4 regions of the Klebsiella sp. CSG-1 genome follow, and region 1 is predicted to be linked to each of the others. Evidence: predicted binding sites of a transcription regulator. Region 1 holds the regulator's gene; each other region holds the start of a gene.
What was found. The regulator Fur, encoded in region 1, represses iron uptake genes when iron is present. The targets are predictions, from matches to a motif close to ATAATAATGAGAACNACTATCAA.
Positions count from the first base shown of each region.

Region 2: the regulator Fur is predicted to act here: its motif matches at 2,740-2,762, upstream of AC007G_RS17600 (TonB-dependent siderophore receptor).
Region 3: the regulator Fur is predicted to act here: its motif matches at 2,672-2,694, upstream of AC007G_RS19505 (TonB-dependent siderophore receptor).
Region 4: the regulator Fur is predicted to act here: its motif matches at 2,673-2,695, upstream of sodA (superoxide dismutase [Mn]).

Region 1 is NZ_JBWNLD010000001.1:315,664-320,984, reverse strand. Features, by position in the region: gene AC007G_RS01600 (substrate-binding domain-containing protein) at 1-948, opposite strand, end outside; gene AC007G_RS01595 (phytanoyl-CoA dioxygenase family protein) at 1,093-2,238, shown strand; gene fur (ferric iron uptake transcriptional regulator) at 2,301-2,753, opposite strand; gene fldA (flavodoxin FldA) at 3,046-3,576, opposite strand; gene ybfE (LexA regulated protein) at 3,726-4,019, opposite strand; gene ybfF (esterase) at 4,153-4,926, opposite strand; gene seqA (replication initiation negative regulator SeqA) at 5,110-5,321, shown strand, end outside.
Region 2 is NZ_JBWNLD010000007.1:57,373-62,693, forward strand. Features, by position in the region: gene ssb1 (single-stranded DNA-binding protein SSB1) at 171-698, shown strand; gene AC007G_RS17595 (MltF family protein) at 797-2,347, opposite strand; gene AC007G_RS17600 (TonB-dependent siderophore receptor) at 3,025-5,286, shown strand.
Region 3 is NZ_JBWNLD010000008.1:152,198-157,518, forward strand. Features, by position in the region: gene AC007G_RS19495 (alpha,alpha-trehalase) at 1-1,624, shown strand, start outside; gene AC007G_RS19500 (methyltransferase domain-containing protein) at 1,728-2,519, shown strand; gene AC007G_RS19505 (TonB-dependent siderophore receptor) at 2,774-4,894, shown strand; gene emtA (membrane-bound lytic murein transglycosylase EmtA) at 4,984-5,321, opposite strand, start outside.
Region 4 is NZ_JBWNLD010000012.1:38,428-43,748, forward strand. Features, by position in the region: gene cpxA (envelope stress sensor histidine kinase CpxA) at 1-1,102, shown strand, start outside; gene yiiM (6-hydroxyaminopurine reductase) at 1,232-1,906, opposite strand; gene sodA (superoxide dismutase [Mn]) at 1,978-2,598, opposite strand; gene rhaT (L-rhamnose/proton symporter RhaT) at 2,891-3,925, shown strand; gene rhaR (HTH-type transcriptional activator RhaR) at 3,930-4,778, opposite strand; gene rhaS (HTH-type transcriptional activator RhaS) at 4,851-5,321, opposite strand, start outside.

The DNA.
Region 1 (5,321 bases):
GATAAAACCGTGGAAGGCCAGCAAAGAGCGGAATGCGGTCTGCGCATCCAGCTGCAGATTGTGTTCTATCAGCGCATCGATTTTCCCCGCCTGCATCAGTGCCCGGTTTTCCCGGTCAAAATCATGGCCGATAAAGGTCTTTATGCGTCGGTTTCTCTCGGCGAAGGCGCGGATAATCCCCGCGTTACCGCCGCCGACGGTATAGACCGCTTCGGTATGCGGATGAGCATCAAGGTACTGGCACAGACAGGCGTACATCTGATGGTCAATGCCTAGTCCGCCGGCGACGACATTGATGCTGTTGCGCGGGGCAAACTGTTCAATTCCCGAGATAAATCCGGCAATACGCTCCCGCTCTCCGATGAAATCATTGCTGCCGGTGACGGCGGCGATTTGAGTGCTGTCGGCGCCCAGCCACTTTGACATCAAAAATGCCGCGGCTTTGCCCGCATCAACATTATCCATGCCGATGTAGCGCAGACGGGCGCTGGACGGAATGTCGGTGACGATGGTGACAACCGGCACGCGGCGTTTGAGCAAAGCGTCGATGGTGGAAACCAGCGAGGGGGAGTTCATGGCCTTTAAAATCACGCCGTGGCTGCTGAGCGCGCATTTTTTCAGCAGCGCGTTCATCTCTCGCTCGCTGATGTCCTCGTAACAGTGGAAGCGGAGCTGAATGCGAAAGGGGTTAAAGCTGGCTAACTGGCTGCTGAGCGCCTCCCTGACCAGCTCGCTAAAGCGTTCAGGGGTATGCATGATGACATCGAAATAGATCGTTCTTCCCTGGGCGAGCCCGGACTTTTGCAGCAGTTCCAGATCGGCCAGAGCCTGCTGAATGCGATGCAGCGTTTGCGGGTGTACCTGCCCCCGATGATGTAGCGCCCGGTCGATCGTGGCGAGACTCAGTCCTGACTGAGCGGCTATCTGCTTTTGGGTAAATTTTGCCATCGATCACATGAGGTTTTTATGAGGTGTTTTTGAGGTTCTTGATGTGGAGTCTAGCTGCTAAGTTATTTCTTAACAACGTTCGTTTTCGAGACGTTGAACAAAAAAATAACCGCCGTCTGGCACCCTTACCCCGTGGAGCTACTCATGACATCGCAATATTTTGTCCGACCCGATCGGGCCTCAGTTGAGGATTTCAACATCTTCTGTCAGCAGCAGGTGAACAAACAAGACTATCCGCTGGTCAGCGAAGTCGCTGAGGAAGTTCTGATTTACGACCATGACGTGTTAGCGCAGGTCGCGGCGACCAATAAACATGCGGTATTAAGCGAGCTACATCAGGGGCTCTCTTACGGTCCCGGCGTGCTGGTGGTACGCGGGCTTTATCAGGATATGGATGTCATCGACCGCGCTTCGGCGGTGTTTGAAACCATCATGGCCGATGAGTCTCGCACCCGGGTTCAGGCTGACCACTTTTCTCGCGCGGGGAACAATGGCCGGATCTGGAATGCGTTACAAAAGCTGGCGGAGCGTAGCCCGCAGACCTTCTGCGACTACTATGCTAATGAAATGCTTGGGTTAATTTGTCAGGCGTGGTTGGGACCTGCGTGGCGAATGACCGCTCAGGTTAACCAGGTACGCCCTGGCGGCGAAGCGCAGCAGCCCCATCGCGATTATCATCTCGGCTTTCAGCAGGGCGAGTTTGTTGCCGAGTTTCCCATCCCTGCGCAGATTCTGTCGCAGTATTTGACGTTACAAGGGGCGGTTGCGCACAGCGATATGCCGCTGGCGTCAGGGCCTACGCGCCTGCTGCCGTTTTCGCATCAGTATGAGCTCGGCTATATGGCCTACCGCCAGCCGGAGTTCGTCGACTACTTTAACCAGCACTATGTTCAGTTGCCGTTGCAAAAAGGCGACGGGCTGTTTTTTAACCCGGCGTTGTTTCATGCCGCCGGGAACAACACGACGACTGATCATGTTCGCACCGCTAATCTTTTGCAGATCTCCTCGGCGTTCGGCGTCCCGATGGAAGATGTGAACCATGAGCTGGTGTTGAAAAAAATCTATCCCCAGCTTCAGGACGGACAATATCGCGCGGGCGATTTTCAGGCGCTGATTGCCGTGGCTGCCCGGGGCTACTCATTCCCCACCAATCTTGATACCGACCCGCCATTAGGTGGAATGGTCCCGAAAACCCAACAGACTCTGGTGCGGGAAGCGCTGGCAAACCGGTGGGATGAGGAACAGTTTACTCGTGCTCTCGACGAGCATACCGCGCGCAGAAAAGGGTAGGCGTTTGCACATAAAAAAAGCCAACCGTCAGGTTGGCTTTTTGCGGTCCGCGCGGTGGGAAATTACTTTTCCAGCGCGTCGTGTGCATGTTCATCTTCGCGGCAGTCGCCTTCCGCACAGTGGCCGTAAAGATACAGGCTGTGGTTGGTCAGACGGATGCCATGGCGGTGGGCGATTTCACGCTGACGCGCTTCGATAGACTCATCGCTGAATTCGATCACTTTGCCACAATCGAGGCAAATAAGGTGATCGTGATGGTGCTGCTGGGTCAGTTCGAAAACAGATTTACCGCCTTCGAAGTTGTGACGAGTCACAATGCCAGCATCATCAAACTGGTTCAGCACGCGATAAACAGTAGCGAGACCAATTTCTTCACCCATGTCGATCAGGCGCTTGTATAAATCTTCCGCACTGACGTGATGGTTATCCGGTTCCTGCAGGACTTCCAGGATCTTTAATCGTGGAAGTGTGACTTTCAGGCCAGCCTTCTTTAATGCGGTATTGTTGTCAGTCATGCGGAATCTGTCCTGTTGCTAAACGATCTACTTCCATCAGCGGAAGTAATACAGAGAATCACCCGATGCAATGCGTCTCATTATAGAACTGCCATCGTTAAATGAAAACTGCAAGTATCGGGCCTTGTATGCTGTCAAAAACGAGGTCCCAGCTACAAACTGCGTCACCTGACCTCGTTAAATCAGAGGACATTGTACAGATATGTGATTAAAAGTTAAAAACTTGTAGCTATTAGTTTGATTGCTTCTATCTATTAATGCGGCGAAATTTAACGGTAACGCCGCACAATCATCAGGCGTTTTTGATTTCTTCGAGATGCAGCTCTTCAGAGACCTGCTTAACCCACTTAGTCACGCGTTCGTTGGTCAGCTCCGGCTGGCGGTCTTCATCGATAGCCAGACCGACGAAGTGATCGTCATCCGCCAGGCCTTTAGAAGCTTCAAAATGATAGCCCGCAGTCGGCCAGTGGCCAACGATGGTGGCGCCGCGCGGTTCAATGATGTCGCGGATGGTGCCCAGCGCGTCACAGAAGTATTCCGCGTAGTCTTCCTGATCGCCGCAGCCAAACAGCGCAACCAGTTTACCGTTAAAGTCGACCTCTTCCAGCGTCGGGAAAAAGTCATCCCAGTCGCACTGAGCTTCACCGTAGTACCAGGTCGGAATGCCGAGCAGCAGGATGTCGTAGGCTTCCAGATCTTCTTTGCTGCTCTTGGCAATGTCGTGAACATCAGCAACATCTTTACCAAGCTGCTTCTGAATCATTTTTGCAATATTCTCGGTGTTGCCCGTGTCGCTGCCAAAAAAGATGCCGATGATTGCCATGAGTAAAATAACCTCTTGAAACTTAATGATGTGGTAGTGGCGTAATGCCCGCAGATAACGGCAATCATAGCAGAACAGGAGAGGGCGCGGAAACAGCAATCACGCCCGACTGCACACTCTGCTACATGAAAGTGTTTTTTTGAGGATTTTCAGGCTTTATCCCGGCTGTGCAGGGTTGCCAGCTGGTTCATCAGCATCTCTTCGATCAAATCGCTGCGGTTCATATTGCGAGCTTCCGCCAGTTCGTTGAGCGCATCAACCGCTTCAGCGTTGAGTTTTAACTCCACACGCTTCAGGCCGCGAACTTTATCGCGTTTGAGCTGATTGCGTTTATTTATGCGCAGTTGTTCATCGCGCGAAAGCGGATTGGTCTTTGGTCTACCCGGGCGACGCTCGGTTGCGAACAAATCTAATGTCGTACGGTCCGTTTGTTCTTTTGCCATGATTCAGAGTGACTTCGGGGAAACAAGTTGCCGGGCTATAGCCGACACAGATAGCGCGCCATAATACATCAGGCGAACCGCTGCGCCAACGACCGCGGGCATTCTGCAGCGCGGTCGGGCAGTTTTTAGCCAGTTAAGCCTGCAAAGCGGTCAGATAGCGACGAATGGCGCGCAGGACGGCTTCCGGTTTCTCCGCATGTACCCAGTGGCCGGCGCCGGCGATGACGTGCGCCCGCGCCTGTGGGAACTGGGCGAGCAGGGTATCGCGATAGTCATCGGTGACGTAGGGGGAGTTGCCTCCCGGGATGAACAGGGTTGGATGAGGCCAGGCAGGAACCGTTTGCCAGCCCACGATGTGCGGATATTGATCCCATAACACCGGCACGTTGAAGCGCCACTGGCCATCAACGAAGGATTTCAGCAGAAACTGAATCACGCCTTCTTCCTGTAGATGTTCGCGCATCACCGTGGCCGCCTGCTGACGGGACGCGGCGCCGGCGTCGGTGACGGCATTGATGGCGTTGAAAATTTCATCATGACGGCGCACGTGATAGTCCACCGGAGCAATATCAATGGCGACCAGGCCTGCGATGCGCTCCGGCGCCAGCGCGGTGAGCGCCATGACCGCTTTTCCGCCCATCGAATGACCAATAAAGGTGGCTTTCTCTATCTGCCGATCGTCAAGAGTATCGAGCAGATCCTGCGCCATCGCCGCGTAGGTCATCTCCGGCGAACGGGGAGAAAGACCGTGGTTACGCATATCAACCTGCAAAATATCGTAGTCGTTCACCAGGTCGCGGGCGAGGATGCCCAGGTTGTCGAGACTGCCAAACAGACCGTGGACCAGGACAACCGGGGAATTATTGTGCGGATTTTGTGCAGATTGCGTGCGGCTATTTAATTTCATGGCAAAGTTCTTTTTTTCGCTTCGTCGGGTTAGGGTATTATGTTGGACATTCTGCCATCCGGCTGCAAGACCCAGAGCTATCTGAGTTTTACCGCCATCCTGGTTTGACGCTATCCGCGGTCAGGATTTGTCCTTATAATCCTGACAACTTGTATTCAGAATAAGATATCGCACTGGATTAAGATGAAAACAATTGAAGTTGATGATGATCTCTATCGCTATATTGCCAGCCACACCCAGCATATTGGCGAGAGTGCATCCGACATTTTACGGCGCATGCTGAAATTTTCCGCCGTTTCCCAGACTGCCGCACCGGCTGTAAAAATCGCTCCGGCGCCGGCAGCGACGCCTGCCGTCGAAGCGAAGCCCGTGAATCCGGCGAAAGATAAAGTCCG
Region 2 (5,321 bases), on a different contig from region 1:
ATTTAACCTGTTTGAATATACAGTATTGGAATGCATTTTCGCGTGGGGTATGCAAAAATGGCGTACCGCGAGAGTTATCTGGAACATACTTCCCAGCTATCAACATAGCGCCTGGAAATGGTACACTCGCGCGTTTACACTATTAAGAAACGCATTCAGGAGACACAAACATGGCCAGCAGAGGCGTAAACAAGGTGATTCTCGTCGGTAATCTGGGCCAGGACCCGGAAGTACGCTACATGCCGAGTGGTGGCGCAGTTGCCAACATTACGCTGGCTACTTCCGAATCCTGGCGTGATAAAGCGACCGGTGAGATGAAAGAGCAGACTGAATGGCACCGCGTTGTGCTGTTCGGCAAACTGGCGGAAGTGGCCGGCGAGTATCTGCGTAAAGGTTCTCAGGTCTACATTGAAGGCCAGCTGCGTACCCGTAAATGGACTGACCAGTCTGGTCAGGAAAAATACACCACCGAGATCGTGGTTAACGTTGGCGGCACGATGCAAATGCTCGGCGGTCGTCAGCAGGGCGCGGGCGCTCCGGCAGGCGGCGGTCAGCAGCAGGGCGGTTGGGGTCAGCCTCAGCAGCCGCAGGGCGGCAACCAGTTTAGCGGCGGCGCGCAGTCTCGCCCGCAGCAGCAGGCACCGGCAGCACCTTCTAACGAACCACCGATGGATTTCGATGACGATATCCCGTTCTAAGATCATCCTTAGGCACTGTCGTTAAAGCATAAGAAAAAGCCCCGTTTTCGGGGCTTTTTTATATCTGCTCTCTCCGCGTATCCAGCGATGATACTGCCTCACGGCGTAGCGGGAGCGGCCTGTTCCCCGGCGGGCGTTGCCGCGCTGCTCGACTGGGTGGTGGCTTTTTGTTTGCGCGCCATCTCATCGACAATTAGCCGATAGGCAATGTAGTACTTATAGATATTGCTGACGTAGGTGACGGTCTCGGAACCGATCTTCTCAGCGGCCAGATACTCCACATTGCCAAACCAGATATCAGGGTTAAAACCGCGCTTGCTGGTTTCTGTCCGCAGGCGGGCGATACGGGCGGGCCCGGCGTTATAGGAGGCGAAGGAAAAGAGCGCTTTGTCGAGCCGGGTCATCGGCTCATCGCCATAGTAATGGTCGATCATCCAGCGCATATATTTCACCCCGGCATGGATATTCGGATCCAGCTTGCTGATATCTCCGACCTTCAGCTCTTTGCCCGTCCGCGGCATCACCTGCATAACGCCGATGGCGCCCACGTGGCTACGAACCGACTGATTGAGGCGTGATTCCTGATAACCCTGGGCCGCCATTAACAGCCAGTCAACGTCATACCGAGCGCCGTATTTACGGAAGATATCCACCATCGCCAGAAATTTTCGCCGTTCCTTCTGCGCGGCGGCATTTTTGACATACTTCGCGTTCTTCAGATAGCGCAACAGGATGGTATTTCCCAGCTTACTGCCCTGGCCGTTAGCCTTCACAAAGCGGTTTAGCGAGGCGAGAAGCTGCGGACTGTTCTTACGTACCGCCCAGCCGATGCTGGCATCTTTACGCAGGACAATATCCTGATGGACTTCAATTTTGGGGAAAACTTGTTTCCAGAATAGCGCTTTATGACGATCGACGACGGTCAACGGAATAAGGCCGGCGCTGAGCATTTCTATCAGGTCCTCATCTTCGAGTGATTCCGGAGCGGCTTCGATAATAACCGGCGGACGAGATTCTTTCGCAAAATGCGCATTCAGGGCGACCAGGCTTTGGTAATAGCTTGATGACTGGCGAACAAATACCTCTTTGCCAGAAAGTTGTTCCAGGTTGGCGACTTCCGGTGAACCAGGACCGGAGAGCAGAAGCTCCTGAACATTGGAATAGAGCGGTATCGTGAAGTCAGCCTGCTGCTGACGATCCTCGGTAATCGTAAGATTTGCGGCGACGATATCTCCTTTGCCGGCAACGAGTGCGCTGAAGAGCTGGTCACGGGCCACCGGGACGAAAACTATCCGTACCTTCAGATGGCGATGTTTGAGCTTTTTCTCCTTCATCAACTGTTGATTAAGGTTGCGTTCGTACTCAATGAAGATGTCATGCGTTGCCCCGCGCTGGGTACCTTTGTCGATAAAGAAAAAGGTCTTGCTGTAGGTGGTTAAGACTCTGATGACGCGTCTGTCGAGCATACCGGGGAGATCGCCTTGCCAGGGCTTCTGCATCTCTTGCGTATTGAGTTCCAGCGCCTGTCGTTTTTCCTGAGGCGGAGGTTGCTTTTCCCCGACTGCCGCATAAACGGAACCGGCAAACAGCAGGGCAACAAGGCAGGCAAAGCTGGCGATAGCGGGTCGTTGAAATGAGAGGATGTTCATGGAGAGAAGCTCCGCAGGTGCATCCCTATATTTTAGTCAACTCTGGGGGGGTTAGCCTGTTCGTTTGCCCGACTGCGCGGGGAAACATCGCCGGTTGTGTCAGAGGCGAGAGCCACTTTTTGTGCTGCCAAAAGAGAGGCTATCTGCCTCGATTCTGGCAGGCATATTGCCGGGCTAACCAGGCTCTCTGTTTTGGGGCATTCATTTTATTGTGATAAAGGAATGAGCGGCCACAAATGATTATGGAGATAATATGATTGAATAATGTTTTTTTTATGTTGTTGTAAGTGTTGGTATTAATTATTTGAGTGACTTGAGAATATTATTTGTTATTTATCCCGTTGTTTTATTTGTTGTATTTTAATCTGTTTCCGCTATTTTACATTATCAACTTGATAATGAATCTCATTTCTAATAACGTGATAACGCACAATAATCATCTCTAAGGCTGATCGAAAAACGCTATCTAAGAATAGTGCTGACGCGTATTTTTCATTTTTGACAGGGTGAGACTTTATATTTTGGCCACAGGCTATTTATATCCCGTTCATTTTCCGGGAGGGCCTTGCTATGCCAAAACCAGGCACTAAGTTGTTCGCATGGAAATGATTGCCGCTGTTTATCTAAGGATGAAGGAGGCGCGCCCGACAGCAAAAAAAGAAAACAGGGCATACTCCATGAAACGAAACTCACACTACTCGCTGGCCGCGCTGATTCATCTGGCTATCTGGGGCGCGGTGCTACCCGCGCAGGCCGCCGACATCAGCAAACCGGAAGAGGCAAAGGACGCCGATACCGCTGCGGCCAAAACCGAAGAGACGATGGTAGTGACTGCTGCCAGACAGACCTTACAGGCGCCGGGCGTATCAACGCTCACGGCTGACGAAATTCGCAAACATCCGCCGGCACGCGATATCTCAGAACTGATTCGCACTCAGCCGGGGGTGAACCTGACTGGCAACTCGACCAGCGGCCAGCGCGGGAATAACCGGCAAATTGATATCCGCGGTATGGGGCCAGAGAATACGCTGATTCTGATCGATGGAAAGCCGGTGACCAGTCGCAATTCGGTACGCTATGGCTGGCGCGGCGATCGCGATACGCGTGGCGACACCGGTTGGGTTCCTGCGGAGATGATCGACCACATTGATGTGATTCGCGGCCCTGCGGCGGCGCGCTATGGCAACGGCGCAATGGGTGGCGTCGTGAATATCATCACTAAGCCTGTGAATAACGAATGGCACGGCTCCTGGAATACCTACATGAACGCGCCGCAGCACCGAAAAGAGGGGGCGACGAAGCGGACGAACTTCAGCCTTGAGGGGCCGATGTCGGACAGCGTGAGTTTTAATTTATGGGGCAACCTGAGTAAAACCCAGGCTGATGCCCAGGATATTAACGCCGGCCACGAGGCGGAGCGGACCGGCAGCTATGCCGGATCTTATCCGGCCGGGCGTGAAGGGGTGGTGAACAAAGATATCCACGGTAAGCTGCGCTGGGAATTTGCTCCCATGCAGGCGCTGGAGTTTGAAACTGGCTATAGCCGCCAGGGCAACCTCTACGCTGGCGATACCCAGAACACCAATACCAGTACGCTCGTGAAAAGCATGTATGGTAAAGAGACCAACCGAATTTACCGTCAGACCTACGGCCTGACCTGGACCGGAGGCTGGGACAACGGTGTCACCAGCAACAGCTATGCGCAGTATGAACATACCCGTAACTCCCGTATGAATGAAGGTCTGGCCGGCGGGACCGAGGGCATCTTCTCCAGCAGCGAATTCTCGGATATCGATCTGGCGGACGTTCTGCTGCACAGCGAGGTCAATATCCCGTTTACGCTGGGCGTTGAGCAGAACCTGACGTTGGGCACCGAGTGGAATCAGCAGCGGATGAAAGATGGCGTGTCGACCACCCAGGCACTCTCTTACGGCTCGATTGACGGTATTTCGACCTCCGGCCGCACGCCTTACAGCAGCGCCGAAATTTTCTCGCTGTTTACCGAAGATAATATCGCGCTAACCGATAGTACGATGCTGACGCCGGCCCTGCGTTTTGACCATCACAGCATCGTCGGTAATAACTGGAGTCCGTCGCTGAACCTGTCGCAGGGACTGAGCGACGACTGGACCCTGAAGCTAGGCATTGCCCGCGCCTATAAAGCGCCGAACCTCTATCAGCTCAACCCCAACTATATTCTCTACAGTAACGGCCAGGGGTGCTACGCCAGCAGTTCGGCCTGTTATCTGATGGGAAATAGCGACCTGAAGGCGGAAACCAGCGTTAACAAAGAGATTGGTCTGGAATACAAGCACGAAGGCTATCAGGCGGGGATAACCTGGTTCCGTAACGACTACCGCAATAAAATTGAGTCCGGGTATTCAGCTGTCGGTACGGCAAGCAATGGAACCACGAATATTTATCAGTGGGAGAACGTCCCCAAAGCGCTGGTGGAGGGGCTGGAAGGTTCGCTTAACCTGCCGGTGAGTGAAACGGTCAACTGGAGTAATAACCTGACCTGGATGTTGCAAAGTAAGAACAAGACGACCGGCGATCGCCTGTCGGTGATTCCGCAGTTTACCCTTAACTCTACGCTCGGCTGGCAGGTCCGCGACGATCTCTCGTTGCAAAGCACCTTTACCTGGTACGGGCGGCAGAAACCTAAGCGTTTCAATTACAAAGGCGAGGCGGTATCCGGTAGTGAGCTGAACGAAGTGAGTCCGTACAGCATCGTCGGGCTGAGCGCGACCTGGGATGTGAACAAAAATCTCAGCCTGACCAGCGGCGTGGATAACCTCTTTGATATACGCCACTACCGTGCTGGAAATGCCCAAACGACCGGGAACGCGACCACCGGCGCCTATTTATACGGTGCCGGTGCGGAGACCTATAATGAGTCAGGGCGGACCTTCTATGTCAGCGTAAATACGCATTTCTGATCCTGTTCTGCCTGGCCGGGAACATAAGTCTGTTC
Region 3 (5,321 bases), on a different contig from region 1:
GTCATCCCCGGATGTGATGCTCGGCCCGCTGTTTAATGATGTGCAAAATGCCCGACTCTTCCCCGACCAGAAAACCTTTGCCGATGCGATCCCCAATAGCGATCCGCTGATGATCCTGGCCGACTATCGCATGCAAAAAAACCAGACCAGCTTCGACCTGCGTCATTTCGTCGAGCTGAATTTCACCCTGCCGAAAGACAATGATCGGTACGTTCCGCCGAAGGGCCAGACGCTGCGTCAGCATATCGACGGCCTGTGGCCAGTGCTGACCCGCAGCACCGTTGAGGTCGAAAAGTGGGACTCTTTGCTGCCGTTGCCCAAACCCTACGTGGTTCCCGGCGGCCGCTTCCGGGAAGTGTATTACTGGGATAGCTACTTCACCATGTTGGGCCTGGCCGAGAGCGGGCACTGGGATAAAGTTGAGGATATGGTGACCAACTTCGCGGCGGAGATCGATGCCTGGGGCCACATTCCCAATGGTAATCGTAGCTACTATCTGAGCCGCTCACAGCCGCCGTTTTTCTCGTTTATGGTGGAGCTCCTCGCGACCCATGATGGCGATAGGGTGCTGAAAACCTGGCTGCCGCAGATGGAAAAAGAGTACCAGTACTGGATGAAAGGCGCCGATGCGCTGGAGCCGGGAAAAGCCAACCAGCGGGTGGTGCGAATGGAGGATGGCGCGCTGCTGAACCGCTACTGGGATGATAACGATACCCCGCGTCCGGAATCGTGGCTCGATGATGTCACCACCGCGAAAAACAACCCGAATCGCCCGGCGACCGAGATCTATCGCGACCTGCGTTCTGCCGCCGCCTCGGGCTGGGATTTCAGCTCGCGCTGGATGGATGACCCGAAAAAACTGGGGACCATCCGCACCACCAGCATCGTGCCGGTCGATCTCAACGCGCTGATGTTCCACATGGAGAAGACCCTCTCGCATGCCAGCAAGGCCGCCGGCGACAGCGCCAAAGCGGCGCAGTACGATGCCCTGGCCAACGACCGCCAGAAGGCGCTGGAGAAATATCTGTGGAACGATAAAGCGGGCTGGTACGCCGATTATGACCTCAAGACCCATAAGGTCCGTAATCAGCTCACCGCCGCGGCCCTGTTCCCGCTGTACGTAAACGCCGCTTCCCGCGAGCGAGCGGCGAAGGTCGCTGCGGCGGCAGAATCGCAGCTGCTGAAACCCGGTGGCTTAACCACGACCACCGTGAACAGCGGTCAGCAGTGGGATGCACCGAACGGCTGGGCGCCGCTGCAGTGGGTTGCCGCCCAGGGGCTACAAAACTACGACCAGCAGAAAATTGCGATGGAGGTGAGCTGGCGCTTCCTCAGCAATGTCCAGCATACCTACGACAGTCAACAAAAGCTGGTCGAAAAGTATGATGTCAGCTCGACGGGCACCGGCGGTGGCGGCGGTGAATATCCGCTGCAGGATGGTTTCGGCTGGACCAACGGCGTGACGCTGAAAATGCTGGATCTGGTCTGCCCGAAAGAGAAACCGTGCGATTCACTGCCGGCCTCGCGCCCGGTCGGGAATGTGGAAAAATCCGCTGCGGCCGTCAGCACCCAGCCGGCCGCCAACGATGCGCTCGCCGAACCGGATAAAAAACCGGCGCCGTAAACCTCGTACGCGGCGGGCTCACCGCCGCGTTTTTTTCTCCCGCGCGGCTCGCAATCGCGTTAGTCTGCTGTTTTCAGGTCACCCGCCTTGATGGAAGACTCTTATGTTGATTGACGATATCGATTTTGCCCGCCTCTACCAACAACAGCTCGCTCTGGCAGGACGGAAAGAGAAACCGCCCGCCCACTGGGATGCCCGGGCGGAAAACATCGCCATCGGCGACGCCCCGGTCATCGACAGCTATCTGCAGCAGCTGCTGGCAAAAATCGATTTGCACGGCGCCAGCAGCCTGTTTGATATGGGCTGTGGGCCGGGTACCGTCTCGCTGGCGCTGGCCAGCCAGCTCAAAGAGATCTGCGGCGTCGATTACAGTCAGGGGATGCTGGAGGTCGCCGCCCGTCGGGCTACGGCGCAAGGCGTTCGCCACGCGGTCTGGCGCCAGCGGGCGTGGGAAGAGAGCTGGGAGGGGCTACCGCGCTGCGATATCGCCATCGCCTCCCGTTCCACCCTGGTGGCCGATTTGCGCGATGCGATGACGAAGCTCGATCGTCAGGCGCAGCTGCGGGTCTACACCACCCATTTGGTTAACCCGGGGTTTGCCTCACCGACGATCCTGCGCGTGCTGGGACGAGACGGCGCGGCGCTGCCGAACTATATGTATGCCGTGAACGTGTTGTATCAAATGGGGATTAATGCCAGCGTCGACTTTATTTATGGCGACACTCAGGATAACAGCAGCTATCCGCTGTTTGAGCGCAACGTCGTGGCGGCGTTCGGCGCACTCAGCCCGGCCGAGCGGGAACGTCTCGCCCGCTGGTATCCGCAGCAAAACCCGGAGACAATTCAGGTTGACGCCCGGGACTGGGCGCTGATCGGCTGGAATTGCCGTCGCTGAACGCGTTATCCCCCACCTGAATTAGTAGGTAGCGGGTTTCCCTCTCTCCCCCTTCGGGCGCATGACGCGCCCCTTACGCAGCAACATCCTGATATTTATCGCGGTCTTTGCCAGCGAGCGCGACAAAAACGCGCTTGATCGCGAGAAAGCAAACGATAATAATTCGCATTACTTTTTTACGAAAGATGACACTTTCGTTTTTTATGCGTGGTGGCGTACAGGAGTACCAGGCTACGTCAACTCAGGATTATGTCATGACCGCTCGCGTCATCTTCAAACGCCCGGCGCTGCTGTACGCGCTGGCCAGCGTCTTCCCGTTTGCCAGCCTGGCGGAAGAGACGGTTATCGTCACCGCGCAACCCATCGACTCTGCCATCTCGCCAACGCAGGGCTATAGCGCCAAAACCTCGGCCGGCGCGACCAAAACCGATCAGCCGTTGATTACCACCGCGCAATCGGTCTCCGTCATCACCCGTCAACAGATGGATGATCAGGGAGCCAATACCATCAGCCAGGCGCTGGAATACACTCCGGGGGTTTACTCCAGCTTCGGCGGCGGCGCAACCCGCTTTGATACGGTATCGCTACGCGGCTACCACGGCGGTGATGTTGATAACCTGTTTCTCGACGGCATGCGCCTGATGAGCGACGGCGGTAGCCACAACGTCCTGCAAATCGATCCGTGGTTTGTTGAACGGGTTGACGTCATCCGCGGCCCCTCTTCGGCGCTGTACGGTCAGAGCGTGCCGGGCGGGGTGGTGAATCTGACCTCCAAACGTCCGCAGTTTACCTCGGAAGGCCATTTCCGCCTCAGCGGCGGGACGCAGAATACCAAAGGGGCCGCCTTCGATTATACCGATGCCCTCAACGATCAATGGGCTTACCGGATTATCGGCATGACGCGCACCAGCGATACTCAGTACGATAACACCCGCGAAGAACGCTACGCTATTTCGCCTTCCCTGCTCTGGCAACCGGATACTGACACCTCGCTGCTGCTGCGCGCCTACCTGCAAAAAGATCCGTCAGGCGGCTATCACGGTTCGCTGCCGCTGGAAGGCACCCGCTATGCCCACAACGGGCGTAAGCTCTCCACCAGCACCAACGAAGGCGATCCGTCAGACGGGTATCAGCGCCGCGAGCAGATCTACAGCTACGAGTTCACTCACCAGTTCAATGACGTCTGGTCGGCCTACTCCGCCGGAAGCTATACCCACACCAACGTATCGCTGGATCAGGTGTATCAGGTCGGCTGGATTGATGACAGCGATAGTCTGGCGCGCGGCTACAGCGGCTCGCGCGGTTCGCTGGATGCCTGGTCAACCGATAACCGCCTGCGCGCCGATTTCACCACCGGCGAACTGGCCCATACGCTGATTCTCGGTGGAGAATATCACCGTTTCCGCAACGATCTGTGGACCGGTGCCGGCAGCGCGTCGCCTCTCGATCCGTTCAGCGGCTATAGCGCGCAGACCGGACATACCGTGACCTACAGCGATAACAACAACCGCCGCTATTACCAGACCGGGATCTATCTGCAGGACGAAATGGTCTGGGCGCGCTGGCATCTGGATGTGTCCGGGCGTTACGACCGTATTGTTTCGCAGCAGGTCAGCGATACCTTCGGCACCTCCAGCCGCCGCTCCGATGACCATATCAGCGGCCGGGCATCGCTGCTGTATGCCCTGGAAAACGGCCTCTCGCCGTATCTGAGCTATAGCCAGGCGATTACCCCTGCGATGCTGCCGGGCGCCGACGGTACCCTGCTGAAACCCACCACTGCAGAACAGCTGGAAGCGGGGCTGAAGTTCCAGCCGCCGGGCTCCGCCGATATGTACAGCATCGCGGTCTACGATTTAACGCAAAAAGATGTGGCGACGCGCGATCCAAACATCGCCACCGCGACCTTTATTCCAGCAGGAAAAGTTCACTCTCAGGGCGTGGAGCTGGAGATGCGCAACCAGATTACGCCTGAGCTGAGCACCCTCGCCTCCTACACCTGGAACCGCCTGCGCTTCCAGGACACCAAAGATGGGACGAGCGACAATACGCCGCAGCTGACGCCGGATCAGATGGCCTCTTTCTGGGCGCGCTATCAGTTCCCGGCGGGGATCAGCGCCGGGGCTGGCGTACGCTATATCGGGAAACAGTGGGCGGATGACGCTAATACCGAACGCCTGCCGTCGGTCACCTTACTGGATGCGATGGTGCGCGCCGATCTCGGCGTCTGGTCGCCGTCGTTGAAAGGGGCTTTTGTGCAGGTTAACGCCAATAACCTCAGCGACCGGGAGTATCTCTCCGGCTGCTACGGAACCGGCAACTGCTACTGGGGAGCCGAACGCAGCGTGACCGCTACCGTCGGCTACGACTTCTAAGGATTGTCTGAAAAACATTCCGCTCGCGCTGTGCTCTACGGATGACACCCGACGTGTCGCCCCGTGAAGCGCAGCGCGAGCGCAGGCGGCTACATGGCGTCCAGCGCCTGCTGCAGCTTCCAGATATAGCGCGGAGCCTGCGGAGCCGGATGTTTTTTCACCACGTGCTCAAAGAACTCATCGGCATCCAAATCGTTAATCTCGTCAATCGCATCCTGACGATTCGAGGAGAAGGTACGCAGGAGCGCCCCGGCGCCATTGGCGTAGGAGACCACCACCGCATAGCGCATCACCTGCGGATCTTTAATCCCGGCAAGCGGGCCATTCTCAAGGATACTCAGATAGGCCGCGCCCATCGAGATATTACGTTCGGGGTTTTTCAGCTCGCTGACCGACGGCTCGCCGCGCCAGCCCATGCGCCGGTAGA
Region 4 (5,321 bases), on a different contig from region 1:
AGGCCGCGTGATCGGTGCAGAACGCAACGAAATGCAGATCATTCGTAACTTTATCGGCCAGGCCGATAATGCCGATCATCCGCAGAAAAAACGCTACGGCCGTCTGGAAATGGTCGGGCCGTTTTCCGTCAGGGATGGGGAAGATAATTACCAGCTCTATCTGATCCGCCCTGCCAGCACCTCCCAGTCCGATTTTATCAACCTGCTGTTCGACCGCCCGCTGCTTCTGCTTATCGTCACGATGCTGGTCAGTTCGCCGCTGCTGCTGTGGCTGGCCTGGAGTCTGGCCAAACCGGCGCGCAAGTTGAAAAACGCCGCCGATGAGGTCGCGCAAGGCAACCTGCGTCAACATCCGGAACTGGAAGCCGGCCCGCAGGAGTTTTTAGCCGCCGGGGCCAGTTTTAACCAGATGGTCACGGCGCTGGAGCGCATGATGACCGGTCAGCAGCGTCTGCTGTCCGATATTTCCCACGAGCTGCGTACGCCGCTCACGCGCCTGCAGCTGGGCACGGCCTTACTGCGCCGTCGCAGCGGCGAGAGCAAAGAGCTTGAGCGTATTGAGACCGAGGCCCACCGACTGGACAGCATGATTAACGACCTGCTGGTGATGTCGCGCAATCAGGCGAATAACGCGCTGGTCAGTGAAACGGTGAAAGCCAATCAGCTGTGGGGCGAAGTACTGGATAACGCGGCGTTTGAAGCCGAGCAGGTTGGAAAATCCTTCACCGTCGAGTATCCGCCGGGCCCCTGGCCGCTGTACGGCAATCCTAATGCGCTGGAAAGCGCGCTGGAAAATATCGTCCGTAACGCGCTGCGCTACTCGCACACCAAAATTTCGGTCAGTTTTTCGGTGGATAAAGACGGCATCACGGTCAACGTCGATGATGATGGTCCGGGCGTCAGTCCGGAGGATCGCGAGCAGATTTTCCGTCCGTTCTACCGTACCGACGAGGCGCGCGATCGCGAGTCCGGCGGCACCGGTCTGGGGCTGGCGATTGTCGAGGCCGCGATTCAGCAGCATCGCGGCTGGGTCAAAGCCGATGACAGCCCGTTAGGCGGTTTGCGGCTGACCATCTGGCTGCCGCTGTATAAGCGCACCTGATCGCTCTTCTCCGGCTTATGCTGCGCTTCGCCGGGCTACAACAACCGTCCACAGACGGGTAGCCCGGACAGGCGCAGCGCGCCGCTTCCGGGATAATTCGCAGCCAGCGCCTCCGGCGATATCGGCGAACTATTTCCCCCACAATCTCCGCGAATTGTCTTCGATCTGCCCGCTCAGACGCCGTTTCTGCAGGGTACGGCTCCAGCTCGCCGACAGCCCCGCCGCCGAGAGCAGGCGATGGTATTGTTCGTCATCGAACGGCATATGCCAGGCAATGGCGCCCGCCTCATGGACGCTCACGTCGCTGAGTCGGGAAACCAGCTCCAGCGGCGCATCGCCGGATACCAGCCCGCCCGCCACGACCCGATACAGCCAGCCGGTTTTACCGCTGTTCTGCATGAGCTGCGCCATATCGCTGACAGCAAAATGATAGTTAAGCTTGAAGCACGGTGAACGCGGCTGCGTCACCTGAATCAGCGCCTCTCCCCAGCGGAAGATGTCGCCGATACAGACGTCGTTTTCCGTTAGCCCTTCGGTCGAGAGATTCTCGCCAAACGCCGGGGCGCAGAAAAGATCCGCCTGCTGCGGAAGTTCAAGAGCCCAATGGGCGTAGTGTTCACGGGGATAGTGGCACAGCGCGCGGTCCGGCCCGCCATGTATTTTCTTCTCCGCCTGTTCATCGCCCTCCAGCCCCAGTTCACCGAGGGTCAGTTCACCGTCGACCTGAATTTTACCGATGGCGCTTGGACGGCTGCCGTCGTAATCCTTTACCTTGCCCACAAAGACATTCACCGGATAGTGCATCGCTGCTCCTTTGCTGCGGATATAAAAAAAGCGAGTCATCAGACTCGCTTCTCGTTCAGCACAATGCAACCTTATTTTTTGGCGGCAAAACGCGCTGCTGCTTCGTCCCAGTTAACCACGTTCCAGAACTCTTTGATGTAGTCCGGACGACGGTTCTGGAATTTCAGGTAGTAAGCGTGTTCCCAAACGTCCAGGCCCAGAATCGGGAAGCCGGAAGCGCCGGAGATAGCTTCGCCCATCAGCGGGGAGTCCTGGTTAGCGGTAGAAACCACGGCCAGTTTGTCGCCCTTCAGCACCAGCCATGCCCAGCCAGAACCGAAACGGGTCGCAGCTGCTTTTTCAAACTCAGCTTTGAAGTTATCAACGGAACCGAAATCACGTTCGATAGCGGCTTTCAGGTCGCCCTGCAGGGTAGTACCGGTTTTCAGGCCTTTCCAGAACAGGCTGTGGTTAGCGTGGCCGCCCGCGTTGTTACGCAGTACGGTTTTTTTGTCAGCCGGCAGCTGATCCAGTTTAGCGATCAGTTCTTCAGCAGACAGGTCAGCAAATTCCGGCAGGCTTTCCAGCGCAGCGTTGGCGTTGTTAACGTAGGCCTGGTGATGTTTAGTGTGATGGATTTCCATCGTCTGCTTATCAAAGTGCGGTTCCAGGGCGTCATAAGCGTACGGCAGGGCTGGCAGTGTATAACTCATAATCATCTCCATTATTGTTAAGCGGCAGGAAGTGTTAATGCCGAGTAAGCAGTTGGTTCATTATAGTTAATTAAATGATATTGAAAACGCTTATCAATGCCGTATTTTTAATAAGGTTATAACCACAGGGTATACCTGCATTTTTGTGAGCTGGAACAAGTAATTAAGTTTTTGGTTGCCAGAGTTCAGCGTCACATGGCAACAGCCTGAAGGCGAGAAAACTGACCGATTTTTACACTCATCGTGTCGGAAGAAGATTTATCCGATAAAAAAATAGATGAGGATAAAATCAATGAATCACGCGATTACGATGGGTATTTTTTGGCATTTGATAGGTGCGGCCAGTGCAGCCTGTTTCTATGCCCCGTTCAAACAAGTTAAACAGTGGTCATGGGAAACCATGTGGTCAATCGGCGGGATTGTCTCCTGGCTGATTCTTCCCTGGGCTATCAGCGCGATGCTGCTGCCTGATTTCTGGGCCTATTACCGTTCCTTCAACGCCTCCACGCTGCTGCCGGTGTTTCTGTTTGGTGCGATGTGGGGGATCGGCAATATTAACTACGGCCTGACCATGCGCTACCTCGGCATGTCGATGGGGATCGGTATTGCCATCGGGATCACCCTGATTGTCGGTACGCTGATGACCCCGATTATCAACGGGCAGATCGATGTGCTGCTGCATACCCAGGGTGGCCAGATGACGCTGCTCGGCGTGCTGGTTGCGGTGATTGGCGTGGCGATAGTCACCCGCGCCGGCCAGCTGAAAGAACGCAAGATGGGCATTAAAGCCGAAGACTTCAATCTGAAAAAAGGGCTGATGCTGGCGGTGATGTGCGGCATTTTTTCTGCCGGGATGTCCTTTGCGATGAACGCCGCCAGACCCATGCATGATGCCGCGGCGGCGCTGGGGGTTGACCCGCTGTATACCGCGTTGCCCAGCTATGTGGTGATTATGGGCGGCGGCGCGCTGGTCAACCTTGGCTTCTGCTTTATTCGTCTGGCTAAAGTCAAACACCTGTCGATCAAAGCCGACTTCTCGCGGGCAAAACCGCTGATCGTCGCCAACGTGCTGCTGTCGGCGCTGGGCGGCCTGATGTGGTATCTCCAGTTTTTCTTCTATGCCTGGGGCCACGCCAGTATTCCCGCGCAGTATGACTACATGAGCTGGATGCTGCATATGAGCTTCTATGTGCTGTGCGGCGGGCTGGTCGGGCTGGTGCTGAAAGAGTGGAACAGCGCCGGGCGTCGTCCGGTCAGCGTGTTAAGTCTGGGCTGCGTGGTGATTATCATCGCCGCCAATATCGTTGGCCTCGGAATGGCCAGCTAACGCCCTATGCGGCAACGCGACTGCGTTGCCGCCACTGCCCAGGGGTCATGCCAATTTCACGATTAAAGACGACGGAAAAGTAGTTGCTGTCTTCAAATCCGCACTGCATCGCAATGTCACCAATCAAGCGCTCGGTGTGCTGCAATAAATACTGCGCGTGGCAGATACGCAGCTGACGCAGGTAATGGTTGATCGTCATCCCGGTCTGCTGGCGAAACTGCTGACGCAGCGCACGCTCGCCGCACCCTTCCCGCTCACAAAACAGCTCGAGAATAAAAGGTCGGTTCAGGCTGCCGGCCAGTTCGGTCAGCAGCTTATCAAGGAGCGTTTCGCTTTGGGTCGCCGCACGGTTATCGGTCGCATAGCGGTGGCGATGAAGAATCAATACCAGCTGCGCAAACAGCAGCTCGGCCATGTTATTAGCCTGCGCATCGCCGCGGGCGCTCTCCTGCTCCAGCTGAGTAATCACCTGGCGAACCTGGGCCATACCAGAACTGCCGATCCGCCAGTGCGGCATCCACGACGTCCCAAACAAACCGGGAATATGGGTCGCCCAGTCAAAGTTAAGCCGCAGACGATCCGGGCAATAGATGACGTTTTGCAGAACTAAATCATTCACCGAGGCGTAGGAGTGTTTGTCTTCGGCGCGAATATAAAACAGATCGCCACGGGTAATGCGCCATGGGCGATCGTTCAGGACATGCAGGCCATTTCCCCGCCATACCAGCACCAGTTCGCAGAACTCGTGGGTATGCTCGGCGAAGACATTTTGCGGATAACGGTCGGCAACCGCTACCGCCTGAGAAGGAGAGGCAAAAAACTCATCTTTGCGCAGAATCAGCTGACCAGCCACTACCAGAACTCCACCGCCAATAACGGTTTATTATTCGCGTTTTTGCTCGCTAAAACGTTGACTGCTCTCGCGTTACTGAAGAATGGCGTCCCGTCCCTGGCGAATATCGCGCGGCGACCAGGAAAACTCGCGGCGAAAAAGCGTCGAAAAGTGGTTACTGTCGCCGAAACCGCAGCGATAGGCGATATCCGTGATGCTCTCATCGCTATGGCGTAGCAGGTGACGCGCCTTCATCAGTCGCACCCGATTGAGGTAGCGCTGTGGCGTCAGGCCGGTCTGTTGCTTCAACTGGCGATGTAACGTTCTCAGCGACAGGGAAAACTTAGCCGCCACCTCCTCCCAACAGACCTCCTCGGCGAAGTGATCTTCCAGCCAGGCCATCAGCTGATTCAGCCGCGCTTCGTTGCCGACCGCCCCTTCCGCGAGGCTGCTTTTACGCAGCAGGACCAGCAGTTGCATAAAGAGAATCTCCCGTCCGGCGAGCGTATGCATATCCGGTTCGAGACCGATATCTTCCATTTGTCCGACGATCTGCCGTACCTG